Modestobacter italicus: one gene and its partner. The protein of the gene in region 1 interacts with the protein of each later gene in a pairwise test. Links are inferred from orthologs where the notes say so. Each region holds a gene or a part of one and is shown in the gene's direction. Other genes may lie near its edges.

Region 1 (11,858 bases):
CCCCGGGGCCGCGGCCGATGAGCTGGGTCGCGGCGATCGCCGCACCACCGCCGAGGACCGAGGAGATCGCTCCCGCTGTCGTGGACAGCGCGTTCGCCGACACCAGCGAGGGCTCGTCGGTGGTGTGCGGCAGCGCGGCGGACAGCGCGGACAGCACGAACCGGTTGACCGAGAACACCAGCAGCCCGGCGACGTAGAACCCGGCGCCCTGGACCGAGGCCAGCACCAGCGCGGCCACCGCGAGCACCAGGACGGCGCGGACCACGTTGGCGACCAGCAGCACCTGGCGGCGGCTCCACCGGTCCAGCCACACGCCCGCGAACGGCCCGACCAGGGAGTAGGGCAGCAGCAGCACGGCGAAACCGGCCGCGACGTCGATCGGGTCGGCGGCCGACTGCGGGTTGAACAGCACCGTGCCGGCCAGCGCCGCCTGGAAGACGCCGTCGCCGAACTGGGAGGACAGCCGGGTCAGCAACAGCCTGCGGAAGTCCCCGCGGCGGAGCAGGTGGCGCACGGTGGTGGGCGCATGCTGCACCCTCGCCACACTACGTCGCCTCCCGGTGACCGCCAGCCGAGCCGGGGGCGTGCGCTGCGCCGCCCCTCCGGCCCGTCGCTGAGGCACACTGGGAGGCGATGAACCCGGTGCCCTCGTCACCCGACCCCGAGCGTCGTCCGGCCGGACAGGCCGCCGGACGCCGTCGGCGTGACGCCGTCCCCGTCCTCTCCGTGGGCTGCCTGGACGACGTCCGGCCCGGGTCGCTGCTGGTCGCGATGCCCGCGCTCACCGACCCGACGTTCGCCGGTGGCGTGGTCTACGTGCTCGACCACTCCGACACCGGCACGATCGGCGTCGTGCTCGGCCGGCCCAGCGAGGTCGGCATCGCCGACGTCCTGCCCGGCTGGTCGGAGCTGGCCGTCGAGCCGGGCGTCTTCCACGTCGGCGGGCCCTGCGAGACCGACACCGCGCTGTGCCTGGCCACCCGCAGCGGGGACGGTCCGCTGGACCCCGACAGCGGCCTGCGCCTGGTCGCCGGCCGGGTGCACCTGGTCGACCTCGACGGCGACCCCGACCTGCTGGACGGCGAGATCGCGGGCCTGCGGGTGTTCGCCGGGTACGCGGGGTGGTCCGCCGGGCAGCTGGCCGCCGAGCTGGCCGAGGGTGCCTGGGCCTGCGTGGACGGCGAGCCGGGCGACGTGCTGGCCGAGGTCTCCGGCCCGGAGCTGTGGCGGGCGGTGCTGCGCCGCCAGTCCGGCCGGCTGGCCGTGCTGTCGACCGCTCCGGCGGACCCCTCCGCGAACTGACCTGGCGGCCCGGCGGCTGCGTGTCGCTGGTCCCGAGCGCCCGGAGCTGGTAGGAAAGAGGCACAGGAGGGGGCGACCTGGGGAAGAGGCCGCCCCCTCCTGCTTCGTCTCAGATCCCCAGCGCCGCGGCGATGTCCGGGTGCTGCGTGGTGTCCACCGTGTCCGTGTCGGCCGGCAGCGTGATGTCCCGCGGCCCGTGGTCGGCGAGGGTGATCGTCACCTGGAAGTCCTGCACCTCGGTCACGTACTGGACCAGCAGCTCGCTGTCCGCGGCCACCGAGATCTCCGCGCCGGTGCCGCTGCGGAACACCGATGCCAGCTCCCCGTTCACCGACTGCGAGCCGGCCCAGGTGTAGGCCTCGAAGGACCGCGGGTCGTCGGCCGCGCGCGCCGACAGCCGGGTCACCATCTGCACCAGCACGTCCAGCAGCGAGGCGGTGCCGGTCGAGCCGCTGGTGACGAGCGGGCGGCGGGCGTAGGTGGCCGCGGGCAGGCCTGCGGCGGTGAGCGCGTCGGCCAGGCCGGGGACGTCGCCCTGCCACAGGTCGGTCTCGCTGAAGAACAGCGTCCGGGTCTCCTCGGGCTGCCCGTTCTCGTAGGTGGTGACCGCCTGCGCCCGGCCGGTGTCCCGGCTGAAGTCGACCTCGCCGGTCAGGGTGAGCACGGCACCCTCCGCGTAGGGCGCGCTGACCTCGAAGTCGGCGCCGCCGGCCTGGCGGTCGGCGTAGAGCACCTGGGCCAGCGTGTCGGCCTCGGCGGAGGTGATCGGGTCACCGGGCGCCCGGTCGGGTGCGTCGTCCTCGCTGCACCCGGCGAGCACCGCGACGAGCGCCGCGACGGCCGCCAGCACGACCAGCCGGACCGGACCGGGACGACGGGGTGAGCGCATGCCGGAGAGCCTAGGAGGAACGGCTGAGGGGCCCGGACCGACCAGGTCCGGGCCCCTCAGCGGGTGACTCAGCGCTCGATGTCGCCGCGGATGAACGCCTCGACGGCGTCACGCGCCTCGCTGTCGTCGTACTGCACCGGCGGGCTCTTCATGAAGTACGAGGACGCCGACAGGATCGGGCCGCCGATGCCGCGGTCCTTGGCGATCTTCGCGGCCCGGACGGCGTCGATGATGATGCCGGCCGAGTTCGGGGAGTCCCAGACCTCGAGCTTGTACTCCAGGCTCAGCGGGACGTCGCCGAACGCGCGGCCCTCGAGGCGGACGTAGGCCCACTTGCGGTCCGACAGCCACGGCACGTGGTCCGACGGGCCGATGTGCACGTTGTCCTTGCCCATGTCCCGGTCGACCTGGCTGGTGACCGACTGGGTCTTGGAGATCTTCTTGGACTCCAGGCGCTCGCGCTCGAGCATGTTCTTGAAGTCCATGTTGCCGCCGACGTTGAGCTGCATGGTGCGGTCCAGCTGCACGCCGCGGTCCTCGAACAGCTTGGCCAGGACGCGGTGGGTGATCGTGGCGCCGACCTGGCTCTTGATGTCGTCGCCGACGATCGGCACGCCGGCGGCGGTGAACTTGTCCGCCCACTCCTTGGTGCCGGCGATGAAGACCGGGAGGGCGTTGACGAAGGCGACCTGCGCGTCGATCGCGGCCTGGGCGTAGAACTCCGCCGCCTGCTGCGAGCCGACCGGGAGGTAGCAGACCAGCACATCGGCGCCGGACTCGCGGAGCGCGGTGACCATGTCGACCGGGGCGTCGTCGGACTCCTCGACGATCTCGCGGTAGTACTTGCCGAGCCCGTCGAGGGTGGTGCCGCGCTGGACGGTCACGCCCAGCGGCGGGACGTCGGAGATCTTGATGGTGTTGTTCTCGCTGGCGAAGATGGCCTCGGACAGGTCGCGGCCGACCTTCTTGGCGTCGACGTCGAACGCGGCGACGAACTCCACGTCGGACACGTGGTAGTCGCCGAACCGGACGTGCATGAGGCCGGGGACCGACGCGGACTCGTCCGCGTCGCGGTAGTACTCGACCCCCTGGACGAGCGAGGCGGCGCAGTTGCCGACGCCGACGATGGCGACCTTGACCGATGCCATGGACTGTCTCCCTCCGGCGGGCCCTCCCGGGCCCGGACTGTGTGTGCTGATCTCGTGCTGGTGGTGCAGCTCAGGTGGTGCGGGGTGGTGCGGTCTCGGGGGGCTGCTCGCGGGCGGCCTCGGCGCGGGCGTCGTCCTTCTCGTGGTCGATCAGCTCGGTGAGCCAGCGGACCTCGCGGTCGACGGAGTCCAGACCGTGGCGCTGCAGCTCGAGGGTGTAGCGGTCGAGCTTCTCCTGGGTGCGCCGCAGCGAGTCCATGAGCCGGTCGCGCTGCCGCTCGACGGTGCGCCGCCGGCCCTCGAGGATGCGCAGCCGGACGTCGGCGGCGGTGTGCCGGAAGAACGCCAGGTGGACGCCGAAGCGGCCCTCGTCGTCGTAGGCCTCCGGGCCGGTCGAGCTGACCAGCTCGGCGAACCGCTCCTTGCCCTCGGCGGTGATCGCGTACACGACCTTGCCGCGGCGCCCGGTCAGCGCCGGGGCGTCGGCCGGCAGCAGCGAGCGCGGGGTCGGGTCGTCGCTGGCGATCAGCCCGGCGGCCTGCATCCGCTTGAGCGCCGGGTAGAGCGACCCGTAGGAGATCGACCGGAGGCCGCCGAGCACGGCGGCGAGCTCCTTGCGCAGCTCGTAGCCGTGCATGGGCGACTGCTGCAGCAGCCCCAGGATGGCGAACTCCAGCACGGCGCCACCTCCTGGTCACTCGGCTGTCGCCGGATCGATGTATCGGTACGATACATCCGGGCGCAGCAGTGCGCACAGCAGGGGCGGGCAGCTCACGCCCGCCCCAGGAGCCCCGTGTCGACATCCGGAGAGGGTCACCAGCAGGGCTCCGTTGCGTACATTGGCGCCGTGCCCGGACGACGGTCGGTGGTGGACTACGCGCTGCAGAGGCGCGCGCTGCTGGCCGAGGTGCACGCCGGGCGGACCGGTCTGTTCGAGGTGTGCGACGCCAGCCCGTACCTCTCCCGGGCGGCGAAGTACCACGGTGAGCCGACCGACTCCCCGTGCCCGATCTGCCGCCGGGAGCGGCTGGCCCTGGTCAGCTACGTCTACGGTGACGGGCTCGGGCCGGTGTCGGGTCAGGCGAAGACCGGGCGCGAGCTGGCCCGGATGGACGCCGCGCAGGACGAGTTCGCCGTGTACACCGTCGAGGTGTGCCGCGGCTGCGGCTGGAACCACCTCGTCACCTCCTACGTCCTGGGCGCCGAACCGGTCCCGGGTCGCGCACCACGCAGGACCCGCCGCCGGGCGGCGACCGAGTAGTCGCTGCCGGCCGTGCGCCGCCGCCTGCCCGCTGCGCACACAGCTGAAGACGTCACCCCGGGGGCTGGCCTGCGACCACGTCGCGGTCCGCCCCCCACGACTGCAGGAAGGGGCCACCGCGTGCCTCCCCACGACCAGACCGCCCGGGTCGGCTCCGCCGGCTCGGGCCGCCGCCCACCGCAGGCCCGCAGCGCCGGGTCCGGGAGCAGCGGGGCCGGCGCCGCACGCCGGCCGGCGGCCGGCGGCCGGGCCCGCGCCTCCTCCCCGGCCCGCCCCGCCGGTGGCGGCGGCGGTGGCCGTCCCCCGGCGAAGCCGCCCACGGGCGGCAACCGGCCCGGTGGCAGCGGCAGCGGCCGCGGCAGGCCGCCGGGTGGCGGGAAGAAGAAGCGCACCGGCAAGCAGCGGCGGCGTCGCTGGCTGAAGGTCCTCGTCGGGTTGTTCGTGAGCTCGCTGGTGCTGCTCGGCGTCTTCGTCGGCGTGGTGTACGCCTCGACCGACGTCCCGACGCCGGAGTCGGTGACCAACCAGCAGACGACGATCGTCTACTACTCCGACGGCGTCACCGAGATGGCCCGGCTGGGCAGCGAGAACCGGATCGAGGTCGGCCTGGACCAGGTCTCGGAGCCCGCGCGGAACGCGATCCTGGCGGCGGAGAACCGGAACTTCTACAACGACCCGGGCATCTCCTTCACCGGCATCGTCCGGGCGGCGTGGAACAACCTGACCGGCGGCTCCACCCAGGGTGGCTCGACGATCACCCAGCAGTACGTGAAGAACGCGTTCCTGAGCTCGGACCAGACGTTCAGCCGCAAGTTCAAGGAGCTCTTCCTCTCCATCAAGCTGGACAACGAGTACTCCAAGGACGAGATCCTGGAGAACTACCTGAACACCATCTACTTCGGCCGCGGCGCGTACGGCATCGAGGCGGCGGCGGAGACCTACTTCGGCGTCAAGGCCGCCGACCTCACCGCCGAGCAGGGCGCCGTCCTGGCCGTGCTGGTGCGCAGCCCGAACTACTACGACCCGGAGTCCAACCCCGAGGAGGCGCAGGACCGCTGGGGCAGGGTCCTGGACGCCATGGTCGAGCAGGGCTGGTTCGACTCCGCCGCGCGGGCGGCCGCGCAGTACCCGGTCGCGCTCCCCGACGACGGTGCCGGCCTGGGCATCCCCTCGGGCCCCGAGGGGCTCATCGTCGACCAGGTGCTCGCCGAGCTCGAGGGCTCGTCCTACGGCTACACCGACGTGGAGACCCAGGGCCTGCGGGTCACGACCACGGTGGACAAGCGCTACCAGGACGCCGCGGTCGCCTCGGTCAACGACGTGATGGAGGGCGAGGACGTCGGGCTGCTGCGCGAAGCGCTCGTCTCGGTCGACCCCCGGACCGGCGGCGTGCTGGCCTACTACGGCAACGCGGCGCGCACCAGCGAGGACCCCAACGCCGACACGACCGACTACGCCCAGGCCTACAAGCAGCCGGGGTCGTCGTTCAAGCCGTACACGCTGGCCACCGCCCTCAGCGAGGGGATCAGCGTCGACGCGCGGCGGGACGGCAGCTCGCCGCAGACGTTCAAGGACCGCACCAAGCCGGTGGTCAACTCCGGCAACGCCCAGTGCGCGGCGTGCACCCTGCGGGAGGCGATCACCCGCTCGCTGAACACCACCTTCTACGGCCTGGCCTACGAGGTCGGACCGGCGAAGGTCGCCGAGACGGCCCGGGCGGCGATGGGCATCGGCGACCAGTGGCCCGACAGCCCGTCGGTGCCCGAGGCGCTGCGCGGCAAGACGTCGCTGGCCAGCCCGGAGAACGGGCAGACCGGCAGCGCGATCGGGATCGGTGAGTACGAGGTGCGGCCGATCGACCAGGCCGTCGGCTTCGCCACCCTCGCCGCCGGTGGCGTCTACCACCAGCGGCACTTCGTCGCCCAGGTCGCCGACGGCGAGGGCACGGTGCTCAAGTCGGTCGACGGCAGCGAGACCGCCCAGCAGGTCATCCCGGCCGACGTCGCCAGCGACACCACCTTCGCGCTCGAGGGGGTCGCCGCGTACTCCAAGCGCCCGCTCGACGGCAACCGGCCCGTGGCCAGCAAGACCGGCACCCAGGGGCTGAACGCCACCGACAACTCCGACGCCTGGATGGTCGGCTACACCCCGTCGATCTCCACCGCGGTGTGGATGGGCAGCCAGGGTCTCGCCCCCATCACCAACGTGCAGGGCAAGATCATCTACGGGTCCGGCCTGCCGGGGCAGATCTGGCAGGAGTTCATGGACACCGTGCTCGACGGCACCCCCGAGGAGCCGCTGCCGACCAAGGCGATCATCAAGGGCGACACCGGCAAGGGCGTCGCCGCGGAGACCACCCAGGCACCGGCGCCCACCACCACCGCCCAGGCGCCCGCGACGACCAGCCAGGCGCCGCGGCAGACGACGACCTCCACGCCGTCCTACAGCCGGCCGACACCGTCGTTCAACCGGCCGACCCCGCCGACGCAGAGCGAGGAGCCCCCGGTGACCGACACCTCGCCGTCACCGGTGGACCCGGTGCCGACCACGCCGGGGGGCGTGCCGATCCCGACGCAGTCCAACCGGTGAGCCGCCGGCAGGCAGACTGATGCAGTGAGCGCGACACCGACGGGCCCGTCCGTCCCGGCCGACCAGCCGGGGGGCGGGCCCGAGGTGTCCTCCCCGCCGCAGGTGGCCGCACCGCCCTGGCCCGACCGCGTCGTCCCGACCTGGACCGACCCGGTCGCCGTCCAGGCCAGCGAGGCGGTGGGCGGCCCGTGGGGCCGGCACGCGGTGACCGGGCGGGCGCTGTTCTGGACGCCGCTGCGGGTCTGCCTGCTGTTCACCGTGCTGGTGCTGAGCGTCGCCTGGGCCAAGCAGGCACCCTGCGCGGACGGCGACTGGAGCGGGTCCAAGCAGTACACGCACCTCTGCTACAACGACGCCGTCCCGCTGTTCGGCATCCACGGCCTGGCCGCCGGCGAGGTGCCCTACCTGGACTCCGCGGTCGAGTACCCGGTGCTCAGCGGCGGGCTGATGCAGCTGGCGGCGGTGGTCGCCCGGGGGTACGACGGGCTGGCCGCCGGCAGCGGGCTGCTGCCGGACTCGGTGCCGGTGCAGACCTACTACGTCGTCACCTGCCTGCTGCTGTCGGTGCTGGCGCTGGTCGTCACCCGCGGCGTGCTCGGGCTGACCGGTCGCCGGCCGTGGGACGCCGCCATGGTCGGCCTCTCCCCCGTGCTGCTCTTCTACGCCTTCACCAACTGGGACCTGCTCGCGGTCGCGCTGACCACGCTGGGCATGTGGGCCTGGGCCCGGCAGCGCCCGGTGGTCGCCGGGGTGCTCCTCGGGCTGGGGATCGCGGCGAAGCTCTACCCGGTGCTGGTCCTCGGCGTGCTGCTCGTGCTGTGCCTGCGGGCCGGCCGGCTCCGGCCGTGGTGGACGACGGCGGTCACCGCGGGGCTGGCCTGGCTGGTGGTCGACCTGCCCATCGCCGTCCTGGCGCCGGAGAACTGGGCCCGCTTCTTCGAGCTGAACGGCACCCGCCCGGCGAACCCGGAGAGCATCTGGGCGATCGCGCTGCACTGGTTCCCCGGCTTCCTCGACGGGCCGCTGGCCGAGGGCGAGAGCCCGACGGTGCTCAACGCGACCGTCGCCGTGCTGCTGGTGCTCTGCGCGGCCGGGGTCGCCTGGCTGGCGCTGGCGGCACCGCTGCGGCCGCGGCTGCCGCAGCTGGCGTTCCTGCTGGTCGCCGCGTTCCTGCTGGTGAACAAGGTGTACAGCCCGCAGTACGCGCTGTGGCTGCTCCCGCTGGCGGTGCTGGCCCGGCCGCGCTGGCGCTCGCTGCTGCTGTGGCAGGCGACCGAGGCGCTGGTCTGGACGATGACGATGCTGTACTACCTCGGCGCGGACAACCGGGGTGTGGACGTCGAGTGGTTCTACCTCGCCGTCGGCCTGCGGGACGCCGCCCTGCTGCTGCTCATGGCGCTGGTCGTGCACGAGATCTGGCACCCCGACACCGACCTGGTGCGCCGCAGCTGGCCCGGCACCGACGACCCCGCCGGTGGCTTCCTCGACGGCGCCCCGGATGTGGTGACGCTGCGCCGCCGGCGTCAGCCGGCCAGCGCCTCCCGCAGCAGCGAGATCTCCTCGGCGTGACCGGCGGCGTCGCCGGGCGTCTCCAGCACGACCGGCGCCCCGGCGGCGCGGGCGACGCCGACCAGCAGCTCCAGCGGGATCTCCCCCGCGCCCAGCGGCGCGTGCCGGTCCCGGCCGGAGCCGGCGGGGTCGCGGCTGTTGTTGAGGTGCACCAGGTCGATCCGCCCGGTGACGGCCCGGACGTCGTCCACCACCCGGGTCAGGTCCCAGCCGGCGGCCCAGGCGTGGCAGGTGTCGAGCACGAAGCCCGCCCCGAACTCGCCCACGGCCTCCCACAGCCGGGCGACGGCCTCGAGCTCGCGGGCCATCGCGTTGTCGCCGCCGGCGGTGTTCTCGATGAGCACCGGGATCCCGAAGCCGCCGTCCTCGGCCTGCCGGGCGAAGGTCTTGCGCCAGTTGTCCACGCCCGCGGCCGGGTCGTCCTTGGCCAGCACGTGGCCGCCGTGCACGACCATGCCGGCCGCCCCGATCGCGGCAGAGGCGGCCGCGTGCTGGCCGAGCAGCTTGCGGCTGGGGATGCGGATCCGGTTGTTCGTCGAGGCGACGTTGACGATGTACGGCGCGTGCACGAAGACGGCGACGTCGGAGCCGAGCAGCGCCTCGGCGTCCGGGCGGGGCAACGGCTTCTTCCAGCCCTGCGGGTCGGCCAGGAACACCTGGACGGCGTCGGCGTCCACCTCCGCCGCGCGGGCCAGCGGGCCGCCGGCGTCGAGCTCGTTGTCCTCGGTCAGGCCCGGTCCGACGTGCACGCCGATCAGCTGGTCAGCCACCCGGGCGACCCTACCGACCGCCGCTGGTAGCCTGATCGGTGCGCGTCCCGTCCGATCCCGCTCCCGCGGGCTCTCGCCGGGGCGTGCGACGCGTGTACGACCCTCCTGCTGCAGATGTACTGCGGCCGCTGAGACCAGAGGAGGTGGGGTTCTCCGTGCGTCACTACGAACTGATGATCATCCTCGATCCCGAGCTCGAGGAGCGGACCATCGCTCCCAGCCTGGACCGATTCCTGACCGTCGTCACCAACTCCGGTGGCACCGTCAAGACCGAGATCTGGGGCCGCCGTCGGCTGTCCTACGAGATCAAGAAGAACGTCGAGGGCATCTACGCCATCGTCGACATCAGCGCCGAGCCCGCCGCGGTCGCCGAGCTGGACCGCCAGCTCAACCTGAACGAGTCGGTCCTGCGCACCAAGCTGATGCGGCCCGAGGCGCACTGACCATGGCCGGCGAGACCGTCATCACCGTCATCGGCAACCTCACGGCCGACCCGGAACTGCGGTTCACGCCGTCCGGCGCAGCCGTCGCCAACTTCACCGTGGCCTCGACGCCCCGCACCTTCGACCGCCAGTCGCAGGAGTGGAAGGACGGCGAGGCGCTGTTCCTCCGCTGCAACGTGTGGCGCCAGGCGGCGGAGAACGTCGCCGAGTCGCTCACCCGCGGCTCGCGGGTCATCGTCTCCGGCCGGCTGAAGCAGCGTTCCTTCGACACGAAGGAAGGCGAGAAGCGCACCGTCATCGAGCTCGAGGTCGACGAGATCGGCCCCTCGCTCCGCTACGCCACGGCCAAGGTCACCCGCGCCGCCCGCAGTGAGGGCGGCGGCGGTGGTGGCGGCTTCGGCGGCGGCGGCAACGGCGGTGGCGGCGGCGGCTTCTCCGGCGGCGGGGCCAGCGACCCCTGGTCGACCCCGCCGGCGTCGTCCGACGAGCCCCCCTTCTGATCCTCTCTCCCTGAACTGATCTCTGGAGAACCCCAGTGCCCAAGCCCCCCATCCGCAAGGTCAAGAAGAAGGTCTGCCAGTTCTGCAAGGACAAGGCGACCTACATCGACTACAAGGACACGACCCTGCTGCGGAAGTTCATCTCCGACCGCGGCAAGATCCGTGCCCGCCGCGTCAGCGGCAACTGCAGCCAGCACCAGCGTGACGTCGCCGTGGCCGTGAAGAACAGCCGCGAGATGGCCCTGCTGCCCTACACCTCGACGGCGCGCTGATCATGAGTGCATCGAAGCTGATCCTGACCCAGGAGGTCACCGGCCTCGGTTCCGCCGGGGACACCGTCGAGGTGAAGGGCGGGTACGCCCGCAACTACCTCCTGCCCCGCGGGCTGGCCATCGTGTCCACCCGGGGTGCCGAGAAGCAGGTCACCAGCCTGCGCCGGGCCCGTGCGGCCCGCGACGTGCGCTCCCTCGAGGAGGCGCAGGCCGTGGCCGCCCGTCTGTCCGGTCTCACCGTGACGCTGCCCGCCCGCTCGGGTGACGGTGGCCGCCTGTTCGGGCGGATCACCACCGCCGACGTCGCCGCTGCGGTCACCGCGGCCGGCGGCCCGGAGCTCGACCGCCGCCGGATCGAGCTGCCCAGCAGCATCAAGAGCGTCGGCACCCACACCGTCACGGTGCGGGTGCACCCGGAGGTCTCCGTCCCGGTCACCCTGGACGTCGTCGCCGGCTGATCCACAGCGCAGTCCCCACGAGGGGCGTCGGACTCCGGTCCGGCGCCCCTCGTGGCGTTCCCGGGGCACGGTGACCGTCCCGCCGTGTCGACTCCGGCAGGCGGACGGCGGGTGAACGGACGTCCCGCCCGGGCGTGGCCGCCCGGCGCCGCCGTGGGCCGGGTGCGGCGCGTCACGTCCGACCCGGCCGACCCGGCGTGACGCGTGTGACCTGCGGGGACTCCGCGACACGCCCGGGCGTACGGATCGTCGACGACGGGCCGACTTTCTCCTGTCCACACCCCGGGAGAGGCCTGATCGCAGGTGACGGGCCGGTGGCGGGGACACGACGGGCGTGCGTCCCCCGCGGTCTCCACACGGTGACCGGCTCTGTCCACCGACTTGTCCACAAGTTGTGCAGATCGGCGTGCACAGCGGTGTTGGACGGACCCCCTCCGCGGTTCCTACCGTCATCCCCAGCCACCGCCGGGCGCGAAGTGTCAGCGCCCGGTGGTAGCTGTTGTGCGAACAGTTGTTCGAACTGGACGCGAAGAGCAAGGGGAACCCAGCGTGGCGGTCGTCGACGACATCAGCAGGCCGAGGGCCGCGGCTCCGGAGTACGACCGGCAGCCCCCTCAGGACGTCGCAGCCGAGCAGTCGGTCCTCGGCGGCATGCTG
Region 2 (4,945 bases), 2.1 Mb from region 1 along the record:
TCCCGGGCCACCACCGGTCCGGTGCACCTGCCACGCACCGGCGCGACCCGGCGCAGCGGGCCGGTCGCGTCCGGGCCGCACCTGCGCCTGGTGCCACCGGCCCGCACCACGCCCACCCGGGTGCCCGCCCGGGCCCGGGCCACCGGCCGCCGCCGGGCGCCGTTCGTGGTGCTGCTCGTCGGTCTGCTGGTGACCACCGTGCTCGGCCTGCTGCTGCTCAACACGGCCGTCGCGGTGGACTCCCTGGACGCCACCCAGCAGCGCCAGGCCAACGCCGAGCAGGCCGAGGTGGTCGACCGGCTGGAGCAGCAGGTGATCGCCGCCGACACCGCGGCGCAGCTGGCCCGGGTCGCCGCCGCCGCCGGCCTGGTCCCGCCCGGGGCGGCGGCCCACCTGGTGCTGCAGCCCGACGGCAGCTCGGTGCTGCTGGGCACCGCCACGCCGGCGCCGCCCGCCGTCCCCGCCGTCCCTGACCCCGCCGCACCGACCCCGGGGAACTGAGCCGTGCCGCCAGCAGGTCCACCGCCGCCCTCCCGGTCCAGCGGGGTGCGGCGCACCCCCGGTCGCGGCACCGGCCCGGCCGGCCGGGGCGACCTGCGGCCGCGCCGGGAGGCGGGCAGCCGGCGCCGGCAGCCGCTGGGCATGCTGCAGCGGGACGCCCGCAACCGCTGGGGGCTGGTCTTCCTGATCGCCCTGCTGGTGATCGTCGTCGGCCGGCTGGTCGTCCTGCAGGGCGTCGACGGCGCCTCCTACGCGCAGGCGGCCACCAACGACCGGATGCGCACCTACCCGATCGAGGCCGTCCGCGGGGAGATCACCGACCGGACCGGCAACGTGCTCGCCTACTCCGTGGACGCTGAGCGGGTCACCGCCGACCCCTCCGTCGTCACCGACCCGACCCGCACCGCGCTGGCGCTCACCACGCTGCTGGACGTGCCGGTCGCCGACCTGGTCGAGAAGCTCTCCCGTGACACCCGGTACGTCGTGCTGGCCGACCAGGTGGCCACCGACGTCACCGACCAGGTCCGGGCGCTGCCGCTGGCCACCCGGACCGGGCTCGCGTTCGAGGACGACCCGGTCCGGCTCTACCCCGCCGGCGCCGTCGGCGGGCAGGTCGTCGGGTTCGTCGGCAAGGACGGCGACGGGCTGGCCGGCATCGAGCAGACCTACCAGGACGTGCTGGCCGGCACCGACGGCGAGAAGCGGGTCGAGGTCGACGGCAGCGGCAACCAGATCCCCTCGGGCATCGACGAGTCCACCCCGGCCACCGACGGCGGCACCGTGCAGCTCACCCTGGACGAGGACCTGCAGTTCGTGGTGCAGCAGCGGCTGGACGCGGCCTGCGCCGACGGCGACACCACCTCGGCGTCGGCGGTCGTGCTGGACGTGCAGACCGGTGAGGTCGCCGCGATGGCCGGCTGCCCCGGGTACGACCCCGGCCGCTACAACGAGACCGACCCGGACCTGCTGGGCAACCCGGTGGTCTCCGACGTCTACGAGCCCGGCTCGGTGATGAAGGCGGTGACCGCCGCCGCCGCCATCGAGGAGGGCAAGGCCACCAAGGACACCGTGCTCGACGTCCCCGGCCACATCCAGGCCGGCGACGTCGTGGTCACCGACGCCACCGACCACCCCGTGAAGAAGTTCACCGTCACCGGCGTGCTCGCCAAGTCCAGCAACGTCGGCGCGATCATGCTGGCCCGCGAGATCGGCAACAGCACCCTGGAGCGGTACCTGCAGGCCTTCGGCATCGGCTCGGAGACCGGCATCGAGCTGCCCGGGGAGAGCGCCGGCATCCTGGAGCCCTCGGCCGACTGGACGGAGAGCCGCGCGGCCAACGTGCCGATCGGGCAGGGCGTGTCGGTGACCACGCTGCAGATGGCGTCGGTGTACCAGACCCTGGCCAACGGGGGCGTGCGCATCCCGCCGCGGGTCGTCTCCTCGGTCACCGCCGCCGACGGCACGGTCACCGAGGCGCCCCGGCCGGCCGCCACCCGGGTGGTCAGCGCGGACACCGCCGGCCAGCTGACCTACATGCTGGAGGCGGTGGTCGGCAAGGGCGGCACCGCGCCGCTGGGCGAGGTCGACGGCTTCCGGGTGGTCGGCAAGACCGGCACCGCGCAGCGCGCCAACCCCGACTGCGGCTGCTACGCCGGCGGCGGCTACTTCACCACCTTCGTCGGCTACGCACCGGCCGACGACCCGCAGTACGTCGTCGCCGTGGACCTCGAGCGCCCGACCAGCGCGGCCGAGGGCGGCCAGGTCGCCGCACCGGTGTTCTCCGACGTCATGCGCTACGCGCTCACCGCCGGGGGCGTCGTCCCCTCCGGGACGCCCCGCCCCGCCTTCACCCTCCAGGTCGACTGAACCCCCGACCGGGCCCGGACCCGGCACGCCGGCCCGGGCAGGACGCAGGCGACCGACACGAGGACGAACCGGTGGTCATCGGGCCTGCGGGTCCGCCGCCGGTAGATTGGAGCCCCGTGAGTCCGACCGTGCCCGGGTCGGTGCCCCGGCCTGCGGGGAACCGCCCGCTCCCCCTCGCCGAACTGGCCGACCTGATCGGTCCGCCGGTCCAGGGCGACCCCGCCACCCCGGTCGGCGGGGTGACCCTCGCGTCGACCACGGTCGGGCCGGGCGACCTCTACGCCGCGCTGCCCGGTGCCCGCACCCACGGCGCCCGCTACGCCGCCGACGCCGCCGCGCGCGGCGCGGTCGCCGTGCTCACCGACCCGGCCGGGGAGGCCGAGGCCCGGGCCACCGGCCTGCCCACCTGCGTCGTCGACGACCCGCGGGGGGTGCTGGGCGCGGTGGCCTCCCGGGTGCACGGCCGCCCCAGCGAGCAGCTGACCGTGCTGGGCATCACCGGTACCAACGGCAAGACGACGACGAGCTACCTGGTCGAGGCCGGGCTGGCCGCCGCCGGCTGGACCAGCGGGCTGATCGGCACCGTGCAGACCCGCACCCGCGGGCGCGACGCGGCCGGCGCCCCGGTGACCACCGCGCTGCCCAGCACCCGGACCACCCCGGAGGCGACGGACCTGCACGCGCTGCTGGCCTCGATGGTGGCCTCGGGCGTGCGCGCCGTGGTCATGGAGGTCTCCAGCCACGCGCTGGTCATGGGCCGGGTCAACGGCGTCCGCTTCGCCGCGGCCGGGTTCACCAACCTCTCCCGCGACCACCTGGACTTCCACGGTGACCCGGAGAGCTACTTCCAGGCCAAGGCGCTGCTGTTCGACGGGCGGGCCGCGGTCGAGGTCGTCGACGTCGACGACCCGGCCGGCCGGCGGCTGGTCGAGCCCGGAACGGTCACCGTCAGCACCGCCGGGGCGCCCGCCGACTGGTCGGCGAGCGACGTCGCGGCGGTGGGCACCGGCGGCTCGACGTTCACCCTGCACGGGCCCGGCGGCCGCAGCTGGCCCGGCCGGCTCCGGCTCCCCGGCGGCTTCAACGTCGCCAACGCCGTCCTCGCCGTCGCCCTGCTCGACGCCGTCGGCATCCCGCCCGAGGTCGCGCTGGCCGGGCTCGCGGACACCGTGGTGCCGGGGCGGATGGAGCCGGTGGACGCCGGGCAGCCCTTCGTCGCCGTCGTCGACTACGCGCACACCCCGGACGCGGTGCAGACCGCGCTGGCCTCGCTGCGCGCCGCGACGGGCGGGCGGCTGCTCACCGTGCTGGGCTGTGGGGGTGACCGCGACCCGGGCAAGCGAGCGGCGATGGGCGCCGCTGCGGCGGCCGGCAGCGACGTCCTCGTGATCACCGACGACAACCCGCGCTCGGAGGACCCCGCCGCGATCCGGGCCGCGATGCGCGCGGGCACCGAGGAGGTGCCCGCCGGGCAGCGCGCGCAGGTGCTGGAGATCGGCGACCGGCGGGCCGCCCTCGCGGCCGCCGTCGCGGCGGCGCGGCCGGGTGACACCCTGCTGGTGGCCGGCAAGGGCCACGAGACGGGCCAGGAGGTGGGGGGTCGGGTGCTGCCCTTCGACGACCGAGACGTGCTCCGCGAGGTGCTCGAGCAGGGCCGCGGGGCCCGGACGGTGGACGCATGATCGAACTGACCCTCGCCGAGGTGGCTGCGGCCGTCGGCGGCGAGCTGGCCGGGGACCCCTCCGCCGTCGTCACCGGCGCGGTGCGGACGGACTCCCGGGCGCTGACGCCGGGCGACCTGTTCGTGGCGCTGCCGGGCGAGCGGGTGGACGGCGCGGACTTCCTGCCCGCCGCCGTCGCGGCCGGTGCGGCCGGTGCGCTGGCCACCCGGCCCGAGCCCGGGCTGCCGGTCGTCGTCGTCCCCGACCCGGTCGAGGCGCTGGGCCGGCTGGCCGGCGCGGTGCACCGCCGGCTGGTCGAGGGCGGCCTGGTGACCGTCGGGATCACCGGCTCCTCGGGCAAGACCTCGACCAAGGACCTGCTCGGCCAGGTGCTGGCCGCGGCCGGCCCGACGGTGAGCCCGGAGGGCTCCTTCAACAACGACATCGGCCTGCCGCTGACCGTGCTCAGCGCCGACCCCGCCACCCGGTCGCTGGTGCTGGAGATGGGCGCGCGCGGCCCCGGGCACATCGCCCGGCTGTGCCGCGTCGCCCGCCCGGACATCGGCGTGGTGCTCAACGTCGGCTCCGCGCACCTCGGCGAGTTCGGCAGCGCCGAGGTCATCGCCCAGAGCAAGGGCGAGCTGGTCGAGGCGCTGCCCGCCGAGGGCACCGCCGTGCTCAACGCCGACGACCCGCGGGTGCTCGGCATGGCCCCGCGCACCACGGCCCGGGTGGTCACCACCGGGCTGGGCGCCGACGCCGACGTCCGGGCCGCCGACGTCGACCTCGACGACGCCGCCCGGGCCCGGTTCACCCTGGTCGCCGGCGGTGAGGAGCACCCGGTCGCGCTGCAGGTCGTCGGCGCCCACCAGGTGGCCAACGCGCTGTCGGCCGCCGCCGCCGCGCTGGCCGCCGGC

Evidence for each region.
Region 2: the proteins of MODMU_RS26395 (region 1) and MODMU_RS16510 interact in binary tests that used the Escherichia coli proteins (3 or more experiments, as listed by UniProt). The link is inferred for Modestobacter italicus from one-to-one orthologs.

The regions. Positions count from the first base shown.
Region 1 is NC_017955.1:5,542,474-5,554,331, reverse strand. What follows is about bases 4,358-7,454. They hold MODMU_RS26395 (transglycosylase domain-containing protein), read left to right. Parts: upstream 4,358-4,720; coding sequence 4,721-7,189; downstream 7,190-7,454. Other genes in these bases: MODMU_RS26390 (glycosyltransferase family 87 protein), read left to right, coding at 7,214-7,454; MODMU_RS26400 (DUF5318 family protein), read left to right, coding at 4,358-4,600. Outside these bases: MODMU_RS26425 (MFS transporter), read right to left, coding at 1-535; MODMU_RS26420 (YqgE/AlgH family protein), read left to right, coding at 634-1,302; MODMU_RS26415 (hypothetical protein), read right to left, coding at 1,412-2,191; MODMU_RS26410 (inositol-3-phosphate synthase), read right to left, coding at 2,260-3,339; MODMU_RS26405 (PadR family transcriptional regulator), read right to left, coding at 3,410-4,018; more of MODMU_RS26400, read left to right, coding at 4,187-4,357; more of MODMU_RS26390, read left to right, coding at 7,455-8,758; MODMU_RS26385 (deoxyribonuclease IV), read right to left, coding at 8,713-9,528; rpsF (30S ribosomal protein S6), read left to right, coding at 9,684-9,971; MODMU_RS26375 (single-stranded DNA-binding protein), read left to right, coding at 9,974-10,471; rpsR (30S ribosomal protein S18), read left to right, coding at 10,507-10,743; rplI (50S ribosomal protein L9), read left to right, coding at 10,746-11,201; dnaB (replicative DNA helicase), read left to right, coding at 11,751-11,858. UniProt on the Escherichia coli protein: Cell wall formation. Synthesis of cross-linked peptidoglycan from the lipid intermediates.
Region 2 is NC_017955.1:3,448,289-3,453,233, reverse strand. Bases 25-2,956 are described here. They hold MODMU_RS16510 (peptidoglycan D,D-transpeptidase FtsI family protein), read left to right. Parts: upstream 25-546; coding sequence 547-2,367; downstream 2,368-2,956. Other genes in these bases: MODMU_RS16505 (UDP-N-acetylmuramoyl-L-alanyl-D-glutamate--2,6-diaminopimelate ligase), read left to right, coding at 2,484-2,956; ftsL (cell division protein FtsL), read left to right, coding at 25-501. Also shown: more of ftsL, read left to right, coding at 1-24; more of MODMU_RS16505, read left to right, coding at 2,957-4,049; MODMU_RS16500 (UDP-N-acetylmuramoyl-tripeptide--D-alanyl-D-alanine ligase), read left to right, coding at 4,046-4,945. UniProt on the Escherichia coli protein: Essential cell division protein that catalyzes cross-linking of the peptidoglycan cell wall at the division septum. Required for localization of FtsN.